DNA from 2 places in the Mesorhizobium salmacidum genome. Region 2 is predicted to be linked to the other one. Evidence: predicted binding sites of a transcription regulator. Region 2 holds the regulator's gene; the other holds the start of a gene.
The links. The regulator LexA, encoded in region 2, represses DNA repair genes until DNA is damaged. The targets are predictions, from matches to a motif close to TGTTCNNNNTGTGTTCNG.
Positions count from the first base shown of each region.

Region 1: O7A60_RS07445 (helicase-related protein) is a predicted target of LexA. The motif match lies at 3,208-3,225, and genes of this name have one in related genera.

Region 1 covers NZ_JAPYKS010000004.1:215,476-225,773, reverse strand. The annotation lists gene phaR (polyhydroxyalkanoate synthesis repressor PhaR) at 1-339, opposite strand, end outside; gene O7A60_RS07460 (acetyl-CoA C-acetyltransferase) at 636-1,814, shown strand; gene phbB (acetoacetyl-CoA reductase) at 1,936-2,661, shown strand; gene O7A60_RS07450 (hypothetical protein) at 2,857-3,093, shown strand; gene O7A60_RS07445 (helicase-related protein) at 3,392-6,829, shown strand; gene O7A60_RS07440 (RNA-binding S4 domain-containing protein) at 6,840-7,226, shown strand; gene fdxA (ferredoxin FdxA) at 7,452-7,790, shown strand; gene O7A60_RS07430 (CarD family transcriptional regulator) at 8,160-8,741, shown strand; gene O7A60_RS31935 (DUF6471 domain-containing protein) at 8,710-8,862, shown strand; gene O7A60_RS07425 (DUF1643 domain-containing protein) at 8,859-9,365, shown strand; gene O7A60_RS07420 (hypothetical protein) at 9,482-9,985, shown strand; gene O7A60_RS07415 (dCTP deaminase domain-containing protein) at 9,951-10,298, shown strand, end outside.
Region 2 covers NZ_JAPYKS010000009.1:138,878-149,175, reverse strand. The annotation lists gene O7A60_RS14445 (ABC transporter permease) at 1-598, opposite strand, end outside; gene O7A60_RS14440 (ABC transporter ATP-binding protein) at 604-1,383, opposite strand; gene O7A60_RS14435 (ABC transporter substrate-binding protein) at 1,442-2,428, opposite strand; gene O7A60_RS14430 (GntR family transcriptional regulator) at 2,582-3,355, shown strand; gene lexA (transcriptional repressor LexA) at 3,763-4,506, shown strand; gene O7A60_RS14420 (ComEC/Rec2 family competence protein) at 4,500-6,953, opposite strand; gene gltX (glutamate--tRNA ligase) at 7,057-8,481, shown strand; gene gltA (citrate synthase) at 8,664-9,986, shown strand; gene lpxB (lipid-A-disaccharide synthase) at 10,049-10,298, opposite strand, start outside.

The DNA.
Region 1 (10,298 bases), on a different contig from region 2:
GCGGAACCGCTCCTGTTCCTTTGAGAAGGCGATCATCGACTGTTCGAGGAAACTCGGCACGATCATCTGCATCTGGTCGCCGTAGAAGGCGATCAGCTGGCGCAGGAACGGGATCGGCAGCATGTTCTGCCCGTCCTTGTTCTCCAGCTCGAAAATGATCTGAGTCAGCACCGGATGGGTGATGTCGTCACCGGTCTTGGCGTCCTGAACGGTGAATTCCTCGCCCTTCTTGACCATTTCGGCCAAATCCTCGAGCGTCACATAGGTGCTCGTCCCCGTATTATAGAGGCGGCGGTTGGCGTATTTCTTGATAATGATCGGATCGTCTTTTGCGGCCATCTGCATCCTCCCCGGACACCGGCACGCCTGAGTAAGCAGCCGGTAACGATTGCGCCCTTTTTGAGGATATGCGCAAAAGCCTTACAATTCCAAGCAGTTTGTGCACTGCGGGATCATATAATGCTGCATGGCAGGCTAAATATGCTGCGCAGCAGCGGCTGGGCCATCGGAGCGGCGAGACTTGGCCTGCTTGCGGCGCATGGGCGCCATGCCGATTTCCGGTTTGACTTGGGATTGGGAAAGGGCAAGAAAAGTCCTCAACGGCACAACAACACCCTTGAAGTCTGGAGAAGAAAATGTCCGCTTCCATCGTCATTGCCAGCGCCGTGCGCACGGCCGTAGGCTCCTTCAACGGTGCCTTCGCCGCCACGCCCGCGCATGAACTCGGCGCCGTCGTCGTCAAGGAACTTTTGGCGCGTGCCGGTGTCGAGGCGGGCGAGGTCGACGAGGTCATCCTCGGCCAGGTGCTGACCGCGGCGCAAGGCCAGAACCCGGCCCGCCAGGCCTCGATCCTGGCCGGCCTGCCCAAGGAGACCACCGCCTGGGGCCTCAACCAAGTTTGCGGTTCGGGCCTGCGCGCCATCGCGCTCGGCATGCAGCAGATCGCCACCGGTGACGCCAAGGTGATCATCGCCGGCGGCCAGGAATCGATGTCGCTGTCGCCGCACGCCGAGCATCTGCGCGCCGGCGTCAAGATGGGCGACTACAAGATGATCGACACCATGATCAAGGACGGGCTGTGGGACGCCTTCAACGGCTATCACATGGGCAACACCGCCGAGAACGTCGCCCGCCAGTTCCAGATCACCCGCGATGACCAGGACCAGTTCGCGCTGGCCTCGCAGAATAAGGCCGAGGCCGCGCAGAAGGCCGGCAAGTTCAAGGACGAGATCGTCGCCTTCACCATCAAGGGCAAGAAGGGTGACACGGTTGTCGATCAGGACGAGTACATCCGCCACGGCGCCACGATCGATGCCATGACCAAGCTGAAGCCGGCCTTCGACAAGGACGGCACGGTGACCGCCGCCAACGCTTCCGGCATCAATGACGGTGCCGCCGGCGCGCTGCTGATGAGCGAAGCGGAAGCCGCCAGGCGCGGCATCACCCCACTGGCGCGGATAGCGTCCTGGGCAACCGCCGGCGTCGATCCGGCGATCATGGGCACCGGACCCATTCCCGCCTCGCGCAAGGCTTTGGAACGGGCCGGATGGTCGGCAGGGGATCTCGACCTTGTCGAGGCCAACGAGGCGTTCGCCGCGCAGGCCTGCGCCGTTAATAAGGACATGGGCTGGGATCCCGCGATCGTCAACGTCAATGGCGGCGCCATCGCCATCGGCCACCCGATCGGGGCGTCTGGCGCCCGCATCTTCAACACGCTGGTCTTCGAGATGCGCCGACGCGGCGCCAAGAAGGGACTGGCCACCCTGTGCATCGGCGGCGGCATGGGCGTCGCCATGTGCGTCGAAGCGATTTAACCTAGCCAATAACGAATAGGGAGGAGCGAATAGGGAAGAACGGCCTCAGCGCTGCGGGACATCAAATCCCCATTCGCTATTGGCTGCTCCCTGTTCGCCCCTCCGACCAAAGGGAGGACACATGACCAAAGTTGCAATCGTCACGGGTGGATCGCGCGGTATCGGCGCGGCGATCTCGATCGCTTTGAAAACTGCCGGCTATTCGGTTGCCGCGAATTATGCCGGCAACGACGACGCAGCGGCGAAGTTCAAGGCCGAGACCGGCATTCCGGTCTACAGATGGTCGGTCGCCGACTATGACGCTTGCGCGGCCGGCATCAAGCAGGTCGAGGCCGACCTCGGCCCGGTCTCGGTGCTGGTCAACAATGCCGGCATCACCCGCGACGCCATGTTCCACAAGATCACGCGCGAGCAGTGGAAAGAGGTCATCGACACCAATCTGTCGGGCGTCTTCAACATGACGCATCCGCTGTGGAGCGGTATGCGCGACCGCAAGTTCGGCCGCGTCATCACCATCTCCTCGATCAACGGACAGAAGGGCCAGGCCGGCCAGGTCAATTACTCCGCCGCCAAGGCCGGCGACATCGGCTTCTCGAAGGCGTTGGCGCAGGAAGGCGCGCGCGCGGGCATCACCGTCAACGTCATCTGCCCGGGCTACATCGCCACCGAGATGGTCAAGGCGATAGACGAGAAAGTGCTCAACGAACGCATCATCCCGCAAATCCCGGTCGGCCGCCTTGGCGAACCGGAAGAGATCGCGCGCTGCGTCGTCTTTCTCGCTTCCGAAGACGCCGGCTTCATCACCGGCTCGACCCTCACCGCCAACGGTGGCCAGTACTTCGTCTGAGACGTCTTCTCACCGCAGCCAACGGCTGGGGTCGACGCGTGTCCCCAACAAGCGGACCGAGAAATCGGCCCGCTTTCAACTGACGCCTGAAGCCCGGAAGGCTCCGCTGTGGCGCGATGCTCCAATCCGGCACGCAAAGGTTAATGGCGGCAGCGCGTCTGTGCGAAACCCTGTGGTTAAGCCTGTGGATTCTCGGTGGATAAGCTGTTCACAACACAAGATATTGGGGGAACAAAAAGAGAAAAAACCGCTGACGCTGATTTGTCACCGATTCGTTCCGGCTTTGAGCGCAATATTAACATTAATGGCCGCGATTGCCTGCTATTCCTTAACGCCGAGTTCAGAAAGATTAACAATTTCATAATCTTGAGCGGGGCATTCCGATCCTCCCGCATCGTTGACAGGGAAAAGTTAACGGCAAAGCCCGCCTAGCATAAAACGGGCCAATCTGGTGATTCAGTATGTGGTGAGACTCGTGGTCACAAAATCCATATCTAGCCGTGAACAAAAGCTGAATCTGACGGAGTCACCGATTCGTCGCTGATTCGTTCCAGACTCGTTCCAACTGTTAAGCAGGGGCTGATTTGCGGGCTGACGCGGACGTCTTCGGAAACCGGTTGGAACATTCCGCTTTCGCTTCGCGCCCGAAATCCCTATGTGTCGGCTGTCATACGCGCCGTCCAGGCACGCTCCCGACCACGAGAGGCCAGAAAGCCTTATTTCCGAGCCGATGAACATCCAGCAGAAACACACCGAGCCGCTGATCCTGTCGGGCCGCGACGTGACCGCGGTGCTTGGCCCCACCAACACCGGCAAGACCCATCTCGCCATCGAGCGCATGGTGGCGCACGAAACCGGCGTCATCGGCCTGCCGCTGAGGCTGCTGGCGCGCGAGGTCTACACCCGCGTCTGCGAGAAGGTCGGCGCCCACAAGGTGGCATTGATTACCGGCGAGGAGAAGATCCAGCCGCAAGGCGCCAAATATTCGGTCTGCACCGTCGAAGCCATGCCGCGCGAGACCGATGCCGCCTTCGTCGCCATCGACGAGGTGCAACTGGCCGGCGACCTCGAGCGCGGCCATATCTTCACCGACCGTATCCTGCATCTGCGCGGCCGCCAGGAAACGCTGCTGCTCGGCGCGGCCACCATGCACGGCATTCTCCAGCGGCTGCTGAAGGGCGTCTCGGTGGTGACGCGGCCGCGGCTGTCGCATCTGGCCTATGCCGGCTCCAGGAAATTGACCCGCCTGCCACGGCGTACCGCGATCGTCGCCTTCTCCGCCGACGAGGTCTACGCCATCGCCGAGCTGATCCGCCGCCAGCAGGGCGGTGCGGCCGTCGTGCTCGGGGCGCTGTCACCCCGCACCCGCAATGCCCAGGTGGCGCTGTTCCAGTCGGGCGATGTCGACTATCTCATAGCCACCGACGCGATCGGCATGGGCCTCAACCTCGATCTCGACCATGTCGCCTTTGCCCAGAACCGCAAGTTCGACGGCTACCAGTACCGCAATCTGACGGCGGCCGAACTCGGCCAGATCGCCGGCCGCGCCGGCCGGCATCTGCGCGACGGCACGTTTGGCGTCACCGGCCAGGTCGATCCGCTCGACGAGGATCTGGTCCAGAAGATCGAGGGCCATGACTTCGACCCGGTGAAGGTGCTGCAATGGCGCACCGCGCAATTCGATTTCGCCAGCCTCGATGCGCTGAAGCGGTCGATCGAAACCAACGCCCCAGTCGAGGGCCTGACACGCGCGCTGCCGGCCGTCGATGCACAAGCGCTCGAACATCTCTCCCGCGACGAAGGCATCCGCGCGCTCGCAACCAACGCCAAACGTGTGGCGCTGCTGTGGGAAGCCTGCGCGCTGCCCGACTATCGCAAGATTGCGCCGGCCCAGCATGCCGATCTCATCGCCTCGATCTACATGGACCTCGCCCGGCATGGCCATGTCGACGAGAATTACATGGCCGAGCAGGTGCGCCGCGCCGACACCACCGAGGGCGACATCGATACGCTGTCGCACCGCATCGCCCAGATCCGCACCTGGACATTCGTGTCGAACCGGCCCGGCTGGCTGGCCGATCAGGCACACTGGCGGGAAAAGACGCGCGAAATCGAAGACAGACTGTCGGATGCGCTGCATGAGCGGTTGACGAAACGCTTCGTAGACCGCAGGACTTCCGTCCTCATGCGGCGCCTTAGAGAAAATACCATGCCTGAAGCCGAAATCAGCCCTACCGGAACCGTCCTTGTCGAAGGCCATCATGTCGGCGAGTTGCAAGGGTTCCGTTTCACCGCCGACCAGACCGCCGGCGGCGAGGACGCCAAGGCCGTGCGCACGGCCGCGCAAAAGGCGCTGGCCGCCGAATTCGAGGCACGCGCGGAGCGCTTCGGCGCCTGCGCCAATGGCGATCTCGCGCTCGGCTCGGACGGCACGCTGCGCTGGATCGGCGCGCCGATCGGCACGCTGGTTTCCGGCGAAGACGCGCTGAAGCCGCGTCTGGTGCTGCTGGCAGACGAACAGCTGACGGGCCCGGCGCGCGACAGGGTCGCCGCGCGCGCCGAACGCTTCGTCAATTTCCAGATCGAAACCCTGCTGAAGCCACTGGTCGACTTGAAGAATGCCGAGCAGATTTCCGGCATCGGCCGCGGCATCGCCTTCCAGCTGGTCGAGAATTTCGGCCTCATCAATCGCCGCGACATCGCCGAGGAGATGAAGTCGCTCGACCAGGAAGGTCGCGCGGCACTTCGCCGGCTCGGCGTGCGCTTCGGTGCCTACCACGTCTTCGTGCCGGCACTGATCAAGCCGGCCCCCGCCGGACTGGTGACCTTGCTGTGGGCGCTGAAGAACGACGGCAAGGACAAGCCTGGCTTCGGCGACGTCGTCCACGCGCTGGCGTCGGGCCGCACCTCGGTGGTCATCGATCCGACCTTCGACAAGGCGTTCTACAAGCTTGCCGGCTACCGCAATCTCGGTCGCCGCGCCGTACGCATCGATATTCTCGAGCGGCTGGCCGACCTGATCCGCCCGGCGACCAACTGGAAGCCCGGCCTCGGCCAACGACCGGACGGCGCCTATGACGGCCAGTCCTTCATGGTGACGCCGCCGATGATGTCGATCCTCGGAGCCACCGCCGACGACATGGAAGAGATCCTCAAGGGCCTAGGCTATCGCGCCGAGCCGAAACCGGCTGCTGAAGTCAAGGCACGGCTGGAAGCGCAGGACACTGCCGCGCGGGAAGCCGCCGCAGCCAAGCAGGCAGCCGAAGAGGCAGCCCGCGCGGAACAGGCCAAGGCGGCGGAAGAGGCGGCAGTGGAAGCCGCAGTAACGGAAGCCGGCGCTGTAGATGCGGCCGCGGAGGCAGCGGTCGAGGGTTCGGCAACGGCAGCCGCCGAGGCCGCCATCGAAGCTCCGGCCGCGGTCATCGCGGAAACGGCAGCAGAGCCTGTCGCGCAAGAACAGGCGGAAGCGACGGCTGAAGTTGCCGGCGAACAGGCGCCGGTAGCCGAAGCCGCCGTTGAACCGGTCGAGCCGGCGCCGGTTGAACCGCAGGCCGAACCTGAAACCGCCGAGATTGACGCCGCGCCCACAGAAGAGAACACCGCAGCGGCGGAGCCGACCGTCGAGGCCTCCGCGCCGACGGAAGCCACCGAACCAGTGGCAGTCGCGGAAGCCGCCGGCGAACACGCGCCGGAAGCCGAAGCGCCAAAGCCGATCCTGTTGTGGCGCCAAGGTCGCTTTGACCAGCGTCCGCGCCATCGCGACGGCCGCAACAACCGCCCGCAGAACGGACAGGCGCGCGGCCGAGGCAACGCCCCGGCCGATGCCGGCGGCGCACCGGCAACAGGCGCGCCCGCGGACCGTCCCGCCCATGAAGGACGCCGTGACGGCGCCGGCAAGCCACGCTTCGACCGCTCGAAGTTCAAGCCCAAGCCGCAAGGCGAAGGCGCTGAGCGTCGCGACGGCCGCCCGCAAGGCGAGCGTCCCGAGCGCCGCGAAGGCCGGCCCGACTGGAAGGGTGGCAGGCCGGAAGGCAAGGGGCCCGATCGCGGCAAGGGGGGCGGAAAGCCCGCCTTCCAGCCCAAGCCGCGCGAGGAGCGCCCGGTGCGCTTCGACCCGGATTCCCCCTTCGCCAAGCTCGCAGCCTTACGCGACCAATTAAAGAAGTAGGCTCGCTTCGATGGTTGCTGAAGGCCGCCAGCGCATCGACAAATGGCTGTTCTTCTCGCGCGCGGTGAAATCGCGCTCGCTGGCGGCCAAATTGGTTGTAGCCGGCCGCGTGCGCATCAATCGCGACAAAGCAGCGCAGGCTTCCGATCTTGTCAAGCCAGGCGATGTGCTGACCATCACGCTCGACCGGCGTATCTTCGTCTGGAAGGTGCTCGGCGCTGGTGTTCGGCGCGGCCCGGCCGAGGAAGCCCGCACTCTTTATGAAGACATGTCGCCGCCGCCCGCACCCAAGGCCGACGCCCTTCCCGATGCTATCCCGGCGCTGCGCGAGGCAGGCAGCGGCCGCCCGACCAAAAAAGAGCGCCGCCAGACCGACCGATTGCTCGACGAAGATTGAGCCTTGAGGCGGGTGTGTTTCCCGAGGGCAACGACAAACAAAAAGCAGAGGCGGGGCCGGCAAACGCGACGGCCGGTGGGCATGTCGGGCCCTCGCGGCACCGGCCGCCTGGAATTCCATTCCCAAACCCTGGCGCCACTGGGAATGGCCACCCTTGCAAGCGGCCGATAAAGGCGTTACCTCACAAAAAAAGCCAACAAAAACGGGACATCCCGGAGCCGACCGATGACCTATGTCGTGACCGACAACTGCATCAAATGCAAATATATGGACTGCATCGAGGTCTGTCCGGTCGACTGTTTCTACGAGGGCGAGAACATGCTCGTCATCCATCCCGACGAGTGCATCGACTGCGGCGTCTGCGAGCCGGAATGCCCGGCCGACGCGATCAAGCCCGACACCGAGTCCGGCCTCGACAAATGGCTGCAGATCAACACCGAATACGCCGAGAAATGGCCCAACATCACCGCCAAGAAGGAGCCGCCGGCCGACGCCAAAACCTTCGACGGCGAAGCCGGCAAGTTCGAGAAATACTTCTCCGCCGAGCCCGGCGAAGGCGATTGACAACACGGCTGTAAAGGCTTGTATGACGCAGCGTAACAGGCACGTCGGATTAACCGCCTTGACAGGCGGCGATTGGTTGTGGCCTTCGCTTACGCAGCAAAACCTTGATTCTTCCGACTTTTTGTGTTACATCAGCGAAACATGCCGGTGACACAACGTCGATTTATGGCGCAGACGCCCCAAATCACTGAAAGGTGAAAATCCCATTCCGGACCAGAGCGATCTGGGCCAGGCGGCCGCAGTTCGTGCGGTTTGCCGGTCCCGGCCTTTCCGGTGGGTTCATCTGTTGTGCGGCTAATGGTCGGTGACCCCGATCACGCGAGTTCAGCCGGCACCGCCGCCGGCCCACAACAAGGAGTTCAGGGCGTAATGGCAACGATCACCCCGCAGAAAAAGTCCACTGCCGCGCGTCACGGTTTCAAGACCGGCGAGTACATCGTCTATCCGGCGCATGGCGTCGGGCAGATCGTCTCGATCGACGAGCAGGAAGTGGCCGGCCACAAGCTGGAACTTTTCGTCATCGACTTCCAGAAGGATAAGATGCGCCTGAAGGTGCCGGTCGCCAAGGCAACCTCGATCGGCATGCGCAAGCTGTCGGAAGAGGATTATGTCGAGCGCGCGCTGAAAGTCGTGCAGGGTCGCGCCCGCGTAAAGCGCACCATGTGGTCGCGCCGTGCCCAGGAATATGATGCCAAGATCAATTCAGGCGACCTGATCTCGATCTCGGAAGTCGTGCGCGATCTCTACCGTGCCGACAACCAGCCGGAGCAGTCCTATTCCGAACGCCAGCTCTACGAGGCGGCGCTCGACCGCATGGCTCGCGAGATCGCGGCCGTAAACCGCATGTCGGAAACCGAAGCCGTGCGCCTGATCGAGGTCAACCTCAACAAAGGCCCCAAGCGTGGCGCCAAGGCCGACAATGAGGAAGCCGAGCAGGAAGAAGCTGCCTGAGCGCGGCGCGCACGACAGCGAGCGCAATCTGGCGAACAATATAAGCCGAGGCTTCACCGCTGCATTGTTCATGATGTGCATGGACGTGATTGTAGTCCGTCAGGTCGTCCTAGAGGCATGAGCGCAATCTTTTCTGAATGCGGCGGCTATCGCTACCGGCTTGATCGCCGAATTGGCGATGGGCCGCCCCTCGGTTTTATCCTCCATAATCCCAGCACGGCTGGGGCGGATAATGATGACCCCACATCTAGACGCGGCATCGGCTTCGCCCGAGACCTCGGCTATGGCCGTCTCATCTTCATAAACCCGTGGGCGCGTATTGCCACCGATCCAAGTTACCTATGGGACGCGGAAGATCCTATCGGGCCAGAGAATGACGCCCATATTCGTTCTGTTGTCGCCGAAGTTTCGAAGGACGGTGGTATTATCGTGGCCGCGTGGGGGCGCATCAGCCCGCCTGCCGCGAAGCGTGCCGATGCCAGAGCCAGGATCACGACGCTTGTACGGAACATCGAGGAGGATGGCGGTCAACTTTACGCGCTTGCGGTAAATAAAGATCGATCTCCTCGGCATCCGCTCTATGTGAGAGGAGATGCGCAACCCTTATCGTGGACAATTTCTTAGGATTCCCATGCCCTTTATTTTGTGGAAAACCTTGCGTAGACGGCATAGCGGTGATTCGCGGCGCTATACAGGTCGAACGCTGGGTGGCGGGAACGGCCAAGGGGAGCTTTGCTGACATGTTTACAGACGCAGACATGCTGCGCCTTCAGCAGGACCAGTACCGGCACGATGCGCGCAATCATACCGATATCCTGCACCTTTCCAAAAATGATCGCCTGAAACATTATGGGCTACATTTTGCAAAGTATGTCGGACGGCTGGCGCGCGGCTCGGCTGAGCTGATTTCCTATGATCGTACCATCATAGATACGATGTTGGTGTCGCTCAGCGCGGCCAATACGATGCATCAGCATCTCGAAGCGCCGACACACTTGACAAAGGAAGATCGGCAGATCGATCCGTTGCGCACCTACGCCGATGCGGCTGGCCGTTTCGCGGATGCGTGTGAGAAGATCGATCACCTCGAAGAATTTATTCCGATCGCCCGCAAAGCCAACACTGACATAATGGCTTGGGCCGTTCAGATGGCATGCGAACGAGACCTCGATCTTGAGAGTGGATTGCGGCGACGCAGGGGGGAATTGCGTGACCGAGCCTTCTACATCAGGGACCAACTCTGAGCCGATCGACGGGTTCTGGAGTGACGCCACCTGGAAAGCCCTGAAGAGTGCGGATGCGCCGGTCAAGCCTTTCAAGTTGGAGGGTATTGACCGAGATGGAGCGAACTACAACCTCGCGATAGGCGAAGAAGTATATGTTTCCAGTTTAGCATCCGGGAAAACAGTTCAAAAGCTGTCAGAAGGCGCGGCGTTTTCGATTGCTCCAGGTCAATTTGCCTTCATCTTGACAGAAGAGGAGGTTGAACTCCCTTTTGATAAGATCGGCTTCATCTCAATTCGAGCATCGATCAAGTTTCTAGGGCTGGTCAACATC
Region 2 (10,298 bases):
CGCTCGCCAGCCCGACACCGCCTATGGTCGCGGCCCAGACATTGATGCCTTGCGCCTCGGCCATGTCAGGATTGGCGCCCACCGCGCGCACGGCCGTGCCCTTCTCGGTCCTGAAGAACATGTAGAGCAGCATGAAGGCGATAAGCGCGAGAAGGCCAGCGACGACGATCTTGCTGGCGGGAAAACCCGGCCGCGCGAACGGCACCCAGTCGAACACCGTCGGCGAGCCGAACACGGAGAGGTTGGACTTGCCCATGATGCGAAGGTTGATGCTGTAGAGCATCGTCATCATCAGGATGCCGGCAAGAAGCGTGTGGATGCGGAAGCGCAGATGGATGAACGCGGTACAGCAGCCCGCCGCGAAGCCGACAACGAGGGCGGCGGCGATGCCCATCAGCGGCGATGCGCCGGCGGCAAGGAGAACGCCGCAGACGCAGCCGCCCAGCGGAAAAGCGCCTTCGCTGGTGAGATCGGGAAAATTCAGCATGCGAAACGGGATCATGATCCCGAGCACGACAAAGGCCAGGATCAGGCTCTGCGCCATGGTGACCGGCATGATCGCGACGAAGCTGGCGAGAATGTCCTGAACAAAACCCATGGTGATCAGCTCGCCAGCAACATGCGGTCGGTTTTGACGGAGAAATGGCCGATCAGATCGATAACCGTGACCCTCACCTTCTCCTCGCCGCTAACTTCCAGAAGGACGCGGCCCGCGTCGAGCATGATCACGCGGCTGCCATAGTCGACGGCGTGCTGCATGTTGTGGGTCACCATCAAAGTCGTCAGCTTCAGCGCGCTGACGGCGCGCACCGTCGCCTGCATGACAATCTCGGCCGTGCGCGGATCAAGTGCCGCGGTATGTTCGTCGAGCAGCAGCAAGTCAGGCGATCCGCCGACCGCCATGATCAGCGACAAGGATTGCCGCTGCCCGCCCGAGAGCAGGTCGACGCGTGTGTCGAGGCGGTTTTCAAGGCCGAGACCTAGTATCGACAGGCGTTCCCTGTAGGACGCAAGGCGGGTGGCGTTCAGCCCCTGGCGTAAGGTGCGCTTGCTGCTGCGCAAATCAGCCAGCAGCATGTTTTCAGCAACCGTCATGCTGGCGGCGGTGCCGCGCATCGGATCCTGGAATACGCGAGCCAGTCTCGAGGCGCGCTTGTGCACCGGCATACCAGTCACATCGGCGCCATTGATCAGAATCTGGCCGGAATCGAGGATCAGAGCGCCGGAAATGGCATTAAGCATGCTGCTCTTGCCGGCCCCGTTGGAGCCGATGACGATGCCGAACTCGCCTGTGGCCAGCGATAGGCTGAGACCGTCCAGCGCGATCTTCTCGTCAGCCTGGCCCTTGTAGAATACTTTACGCGCGGATCGGATCTCGAGCATCGTTCCTCCCTGACCTCGGGGTGACAGCGCCCGCGCCGTCACCCTCACAGCGCCGATGTCAGTCGACGATGCAGCCGCAATCGGCCATTGAAGCCGGTATCTCGATGCCGAACGCAGCCATCGCCTTGCGCGAGATCAACGCCATGTGGTCCTTGTAGGCCGGGCGTGACGGCGCGATCGTCTTGGGATCCTTGCCCTTGAGGATTTCGGCCGCGATGTTCCCGGCGTTGGTCCCGACCTGCGTATAATTGACCGCGAAGCTCGCCGGCACGGTGCCGTTGCGGACCGCGCTGTCATCGGCGTTGACGACCGGGATACCGGCCTGGCGCGCGGCGGCGGAGACAGCGGCGATCGCCGGCTGGATCAGGTTCGAGGTCGGTCCGTAGATCACATCGGCTTTCCCGGCGAGCGAGGCGATGCGTTGCTGAATGTCATTGACGTTGTCGATGCCGACTTCCACGACCTCGAAACCGGCGGCCGGTGCCGCCGCCTTGATCTTTTCGATCAGAGCAACGTCGTTGGCTTCACCGGGATTGTAAGGCACACCAAAACGCTTGGCGTTTGGTAACAGCTTCTTGGTGAAGGCCATCACCGCGGCAACATCCTGAAGATCGGTGGCGCCAGTCATGCCTTCATCACCGGAGTCCCACGACGGCACGAGCTTGGCCGCCACCGGATCGGTGACCGCGGCAAAGACGATCGGAATGCCGGAGCCCGCGAGCGCTTTCTTGGCGATCTGCGAGACCGGCGTGGTGATGGTGTAGATCAGCTTGGGCTGCTCGGCCTGCAGCTTTGCGATCATCTGCGGCACCAGCGATGCATCGAAATTGGTATGGCTCTCCGTATAGACGACGTCCTTGCCGTCGACGAAGCCGTTGTCCGTCAGCGCCTTCTTGAAGCCGGCTATGGCGGCGTTCAATTGCGGATGCTCGCCAAAATTGGCGATGCCGATGCGGATTTGATCGGCGGCGGCACTGCCGGCGCTCACCATCAATGCGCCGGCCAACAACAACCCCGACAGCCAAGCGGATTTCGACTTCAACATCATTTCCTCCCAGATTTGATCGACGCCGCTTGCAGCGCGGCTACTGCGGCGATCATGGTCAGTCCGCCAACCCGTGTCAAACATTATATATAATTCTTGCCATGCCCCCACATCATATATAATTTTTCTTTGGCAGACGATGGATGGACCGCGATGCAGGATCAAACGATCTCCACAAAGACGGAGGCAGCCTATCAGCTGTTGCGGCGCGATATCCTGACGACGCGCCTCATGCCCGGGGCCCCGCTCAAGCTGAGTGCGCTGCGCGGCACCTATGGTGTTGGCTGGACGCCGTTGCGCGAAGCCTTGTCGCGGCTAGAGGCCGAACGCCTGGTCACCGCCATCAGCAATCGTGGTTTTACCGTCGCTCCGGTATCGCGGGCCGAACTGGAGGACCTGGCACGCGCCAGGATGGTGGTCGAGATACCCCTGTTCCTCGAATCGATGGAAAAAGGCGGCAAGGAGTGGGAGGATGCCGTTGTCACCGCCCACTACCGGCTCTCCCGTTGCAAGACCGCGGTCGACGATCCTTCGGATGCGGCCGTCGATAAATGGGACGAGAACCACGAAGCTTTCCATGCGGCGCTGCTGAGCGCGGCGACTTCCAATTGGCTCATGCGATTCCGCTCGACCATCGCCGATCAGCTGCGACGGCATCATCGTTTTCTCGGCCTGGCGCCGACATTGCGGGCCGCGGCTGGCCTGAAGGACGGTTATGAAGAGGCGATGGAGGCATTGTGCGAAGCGATTGCGATCGAACACCATACAGCGATCATGGAAGCTGCACTCGATCGTGACGTCGAGCGGGCCAAGGCGCTGATGACGGCGCATATCGGCTATACCCTGCACGTCTATGTCCACAGCGAAGACAGCGGCGCGACCAAATACGCCGCCCGCGCCGGCAGCTTGAAAGCGGGTTCCGGGTGACTTCAGCGCTTCCGCGACGCCTATTGGCATGCGCTGGCCGGAATGGGCCAAACGCCCGGATCCATCGCCGCCCCAAAGCTACCAATCGTTGGCGTTTTGGTTTCGTTTCGTTCCGCGAATAATGGATCCATAAATTGTACAATCCGCCCGCGAAGAGCCCTCCGAAAGACTGATGCCAAGGCCCATCAATGGATAGGCCACAGGCCATTAACCAAAACGATTTCAATGCCTGCCGATCGCGGAAAGGGTCGGCCGCAGTCCGCTGTCTCGGCAAAAAACTTCAGACGCGTTAACAAATTCATTAAACTTTAAATGGTTGCGGAACACAACTGGAACGGATAGTGTTTGTTCTGGGTTTGTTTTTCGATTCTGGTTCAGACCTTTCGTTCAATGCCTTGGGGGCCGCCATGCTGACACGCAAGCAACATGAACTGCTGATGTTCATCCACGAACGGCTCAAGGAAAGCGGAATACCGCCCTCCTTCGACGAGATGAAGGAAGCACTCGATCTTGCCTCCAAGTCGGGGATCCATCGCCTGATCACGGCGCTGGAGGAACGCGGCTTTATTCGCCGGCTACCCAATCGGGCGCGCGCGCTGGAAGTGCTGCGGCTGCCGGACTCGATCGCGCCGGGCCTCAATTCGGCAAAGAAATTCTCGCCAAGCGTCATCCAGGGCAGCCTTGGCCAAGGCAGTCCCGGCCGCCAGATCAGGCCGGCGACGGCGCCTTCGCGCCTGCCCGCGGTCGGCAACGACGACGATGCTGTTTCAGCCGTGTCCATCCCGGTCATGGGTCGTATCGCCGCCGGTGTGCCGATCGATGCCATCCAGCATCAGACGCATTCGATTTCGGTGCCGCCGGACATGATCATGGGCGGCGAGCACTATGCGCTGGAAGTCAAGGGCGACTCGATGATCGAGGCCGGTATCTTCGACGGCGACACGGTCATCATCCGCAATGCCGATACAGCAAGTCCGGGCGAAATCATCGTGGCGCTGGTCGACGAGGAGGAAGCAACGCTGAAGCGGTTCCGCCGCAAGGGCGCCTCGATCGCGCTCGAAGCCGCCAATCCAGCCTACGAAACACGCATCTTCGGACCGGATCGGGTCAAGGTGCAGGGCAAGCTCGTCGGGCTGATCAGGCGCTACTGAACTGGCTTGCCATCGGGCTTGTCGGCCTTTTTATAGGGGGCCAGCCCCCTCGCCTCGCGTGAGAATTTTCGCTGCTCGTGCCAGGGCCGGTACGGTCCATCGACGGCGAATTCGATCTCAGCCGGGGTCGTGGCCGATTGGGGATCGAAGAAAACGGCGGCACTCCCCTTGCGGGCGAGCTGGCGTTTGGTGACGACCAGAACCAGCGGATTATGGCAGGCGTCATAGGCGGTCGCGTCATTGACGACGATCAGGTCGGCGAAAGCGCAGGCCTTCCAGGTGTTCTTGCGATCCTCGACATAGGCGATGATCGCGCCGGAAGGGTGCCTGGCAAGGCACAGGCCTTCGCGGCAATAAAACGGCGATCCCTGCGGCAGGTCGGTGGGAGCGGAAATATCGAATTGCCCGTCCGTCTTCTCGAACATTTCCGGTTTCACGATTGTTTCGGAGATCAGAGCGCGTTTCCAATTGTCGGCTGCGAATTCGTTCGGACGTTCCCGGTTGACGGCCAGTTCGCCATTGCCGATCGACAGAGCCACCAGCCGCGCATCTTCCGAGATCAGCACATCGGGCGTGCGCGTGTGCGACACAGTCAACAGACCTGCAAGCGCGAATGGCACCGCCGTGAGCCGGAGCCACGTCGTCGCCATCGTCGCGATGACCAGCGCGACGGTGACCAGCAGCACGGATTGCTGCGAAATCAGTCCGACTCCATCGACCGGAGAGCGCTCCGATATCCACGCCGATATGGCGATCATCGCTGTCAGGCCCTTGCCCATGAGGTAGAGAGCCGGCCAATCCAACCCGAACGGCATCAGCAACGCGCTGGCGACGGCCAGGAACATCACGATCGACACGATTGGCATGACGGCCAGATTGGCGAACAGGCTGAGCGGCGACACCCGCTGGAAATGCCAGATGGCAAACAGTGCCGTCGCGCTGCCGGCGATGATGGACGTCATCGCCAATCCACCTGTCGCCAAGAGGAATTTTCGCGTCAGAAATCCGGGTAGGGATCGCTTTGGCGGCGGAGGCCTCGTCTTTCCCGCATGGTGGTCGGCCCAGCCGGCATAGGCGCCAACCAAGGCTGCGGTTGCCGCGAACGACATCTGGAAACTCGGGCCGACGACCTCGTGCGGCGAAACCAGGATAACGGCGATCGCCGAGATCGCCAGATTGCGCATGGTCAGCGCCGCGCGATCGAACAAGACGGCGATCAGCATCACCGCCAGCATGATGAAGCTGCGTTCGGCCGCGACGACGACGCCCGAAATGACGAGATAGGCGGCGATCGAAAACAGTGCGGCGGCGGCGGCGTATTTCTTCACCGGCCGGCGCGCGGAAAAGCCTGGAAACAGCGCGAAGGCGCCGCGCAGCAGACCCATGATGGTGCCGGCCACCAGGGCCATATGCAGACCCGAAATCGAGATGATGTGATAGATGCCGGTGCGCCGCATCGCTTCGTTGACTTCATCGGGAATGCCGGCCCGCACGCCGACGATCAGCGCCGCCGCGATCTCGCCTTCGGCGCCGCCAATGCTGCCCCTGATGTGGTCGGCGATGGCTTCGCGGGCATTTTCGATGCCTGAAAACACGCGTGCCGGCAGCGGCATCTCACCGGCTTCGGCGGAGACAACCGTTGGATTGCCGAGAAAGAAGCCGCTGCCCCCGATGCCGGCGAAATAGCTGTCGAAGGAGAAGTCGTAGCTGTCCGGCCGCACCGGGCCGGTCGGCGGCAGCAGTTTGGCATAACCTGTGACAAGCGAGCCGGCGGTCATTTCGGGCGGTATCTTGCGTGCCGAAAGCCGGACCCTTTCAGGCGCGTAGCGCAGTTTCGGCCGGGCGGTCGAAATCACGTCCATGGTCAGCCGGATGCGGCCGCTCTCCATCTCCTCGAGCGAGATCACGCGGCCGGTCAGTTGCGTCGAGATTTCCGAGCCCAGCATCCGGGTTCCGGCTCGCCATGTTTCGACCTTCGCCGCGAGCAGGCCAAGCACACACAACAGCAGTGCCATGAAACACAGATGGGTTTTCGGCCAGGAGCGCGAGACGAATGCACAGACCGCCGCCAGAACCACGACCGCGACAGGCTTTGCAAAATCGGGCTCGGACGCCAGCGAAAAGTAGCAGATCGCCCCAACGGCCAGGCAGACCGGCACCAGCAGGAAGGCGATGCCCCGGTCGAGTTCCAGCTCCGCCGCCTTGGCCACGCCGTGACGCAGGCGAGGCAAGGATATCGGGCCGATTTGCCGGCGCACGCGCACAATTCTGCGTGCGGCAGGAGATGGAGTTGGCGATGGGCTATCCGCCTGCAGCGGCTGGGTTGCGGGCGCAGCCACGAGCGGCGATGGCAGCGGGATCGCAGGAGGCGTCGCAAACAGCGATCGCTCGCTGACGCCGACAATGGCGCCCTCGCCCCGATCCGAGCCTCGGCCTCGTCCAGTCATCGGGTCTGCCCCTTGCGCCCTCGACACCCTATGCTACATGAACGCGCGACGCGCGAAAGTCCGCGCACTCCGCACTCAGCTTCAGACGTTTTCCGAGAGTTCCATGCCCGACAAGGTCATCACCCGTTTTGCTCCCTCGCCGACCGGCTATCTGCATATCGGCGGCGCGCGCACGGCGCTGTTCAACTGGCTCTATGCCAAGCACACCGGCGGCACGATGCTGCTGCGCATTGAGGACACCGATCGCGAGCGTTCGACCGATGCGGCCACATCGGCCATTCTGGATGGCCTGACCTGGCTCGGCCTATCATGGGACGGTGACGCGGTCTCCCAATTCGAGCGCGCGCCGCGCCACCGGGAGGTGGCCGAGGAGCTGGTGCGCCTGGGCAAGGCCTATTACAGCTACGAGACTTCAGCCGAGCTCGAGGCGATGCGCGAGGCAGCACGCGCCAAGGGCCTGCCGCCACGCTATAACGGCCACTGGCGTGACCGCGCCCCGTCGGAGGCACCCGCCGGCGTCAAGGGTGCCATCCGCATCAAGGCCCCGACCGAGGGCGAGACGGTGGTGCAGGACCGGGTCCAGGGCGAGGTGCGTTTCCCCAACAAGGATCTCGACGATTTCATCATCCTGCGTTCGGACGGCAACCCGACCTACATGCATGCCGTCGTCGTCGATGACCACGACATGGGCATCACCCATATCATCCGTGGCGACGATCACCTGACCAATGCCGCACGCCAGACCGTGATCTACAACGCCATGGGCTGGGACGTGCCGTCGATGTCGCACATTCCGCTGATCCATGGCGCCGACGGCGCCAAGCTGTCGAAACGCCATGGCGCGCTGGGCGTCGAGGCCTACCGCGCCATGGGCTATCTGCCCGAGGCGCTGCTGAACTACCTGGCGCGCCTGGGCTGGAGCCATGGCGACGACGAGATCATGTCGATCAAGGACATGATCTCCTGGTTCGATATCGGCGACGTCAACAAGGGCGCGGCGCGCTTCGACTTCGCCAAGCTCGAGGCGCTGAACGGCGTCCATATGCGCCGCATGGCCGACACCGAATTGTTCGACATTTTCATCGCCACCTTGCCCTATCTGGAGGGTGGCCCGGCGATGGCGGCGCGCCTCGACGAGAAGAACAAGGCGCAGTTGCTGGCAGCACTTCCGGGCCTGAAGGAGCGCGCCAAGACGCTGGTCGAGCTCGTCGACGGCGCCGGTTTCCTGTTTGCCGCGCGGCCGCTGCCGATCGACGACAAGGCGGCACTCCTGCTCAACGACGATGCCCGCAAGATCCTGCGCGGCGCTCACGAAGCTTTGAACGCGCTGTCCGGCGACTGGACAGCCGCCACGGCCGAGGCCGCGATCCGCGACTATGCGCTGGCTGGCGGCCATAAGCTCGGCGCCGTGGCCCAGCCGCTGCGGGCTGCCTTGACCGGCAAAAGCACCTCGCCGGGCGTGTTCGACGTGCTGGCCGTGCTGGGGCGTGAGGAAAGCCTGGCGCGCATAGCGGATCAAATCGATTAGGAGCAAACTGGCCCAAGAAGATTGGCATTGAAAGGCGCGTTTCGCAGTGCAACATTAGGCTTGGCCCAATCTGGCACGCACCTCCTAAAATGCGGTGGCGAATACGCGCACTGCGGTGATTTCGACGTGTCGCTCTGCGGAATTTGCCTTTGCCGGCATGAGGAAACAAGAAGGAGTTTGCAATGACCGAAGCTGCGAAAAAACTGGATGTGGGCGGCCAGGAGGCCATTGCAACGCTGCAATTCGCTGGCAAGACTCACGAATTCAAGGTGCGAAGCGGCTCGGTCGGACCTGACGTCATCGACATCGCCTCGCTCTACAGCACCACCGGCGCCTTCACCTATGATCCCGGCTTCACCTCTACGGCAAGCTGCGAGTCGGAGATCACCTTCATCGATGGTGATGCCGGCATCCTCCTGCATCGGGGCTACCCGATCGACCAGTTGGCCGAACACGGCGACTTCCTCGAGGTCTGTTACCTCCTGCTCTACGGCGAACTGCCGACGAAGGCGCAGAAGGACGATTTCGATTATCGCGTGACGCGCCACACCATGGTGCACGAGCAGATGTCGCGCTTCTTCACCGGCTTCCGCCGCGACGCGCACCCGATGGCGGTGATGTGCGGCGTGGTTGGCGCGCTGTCGGCCTTCTATCACGACTCGACCGACATCTCCGACCCATACCAGCGCATGGTTGCGTCCATGCGCCTGATCGCCAAAATGCCGACGATCGCGGCCATGGCCTACAAGTACCACATCGGCCAGCCGTTTATTTATCCGAAGAACGAGCTGAATTTCGCCGCCAACTTCCTGCACATGTGCTTTGCCGTGCCGTGCGAGGAATACAAGATCAACCCGGTGCTGGCCCGCGCCATGGAGCGCATCTTCATCCTGCACGCCGATCATGAGCAGAACGCTTCGACCTCGACCGTTCGTCTCGCCGGCTCTTCGGGCGCCAACCCCTTCGCCTGCATTGCCGCCGGCATCGCTTGCCTGTGGGGCCCGGCCCATGGCGGCGCCAATGAAGCGGCGCTCAACATGCTGGGCGAGATCGGCCATGTCGATCACATCCCGGAATTCATCGCCCGCGCCAAGGACAAGAACGATCCGTTCCGGCTGATGGGCTTTGGCCATCGCGTCTACAAGAACTACGATCCGCGTGCCAAGATCATGCAGAAGACGGCGCATGAGGTTTTGGGCGAACTCGGCATCAAGGACGATCCGCTGCTCGACATCGCGATGGAACTGGAAAAGATCGCGCTGACCGATCCCTATTTCATCGAGAAGAAGCTCTATCCGAACGTCGACTTCTACTCCGGCATTACGCTGAAGGCGCTGGGCTTCCCCACCACCATGTTCACCGTGCTGTTCGCGGTCGCCCGCACGGTCGGCTGGATCGCGCAGTGGAAGGAAATGATCGAGGATCCGCGCCAGAAGATCGGCCGGCCGCGCCAGCTCTACACCGGCGCGCCGGAGCGCGACTACGTGCCGATCGCCAAGCGGTGAATGGAAAAGTCAGTAGTCAGTAGTCAGTAGGGAATAGCCGACATATTCCCACTCACTACTCACTACTCACTACTCACTCCCTTGATGTGCCGCATCACAACCTCCGCGGCGATTTCACCGGACGGCTTGTCCGTTGCCATGCGCCCTGAAATCTCGGCAAACCCGTCTTTCTGCCAGGCGCGCATGCCACTGTCGGCCAACAGCGCTTCCAGCTGGCGCGCAAGATTGTTCGGTTTGACGTACTCGTTATAGAATTCCGGGATCAACGCGCGATCCGAGATCAGGTTGGGAAGCAGCGCCGACCAGACGGAA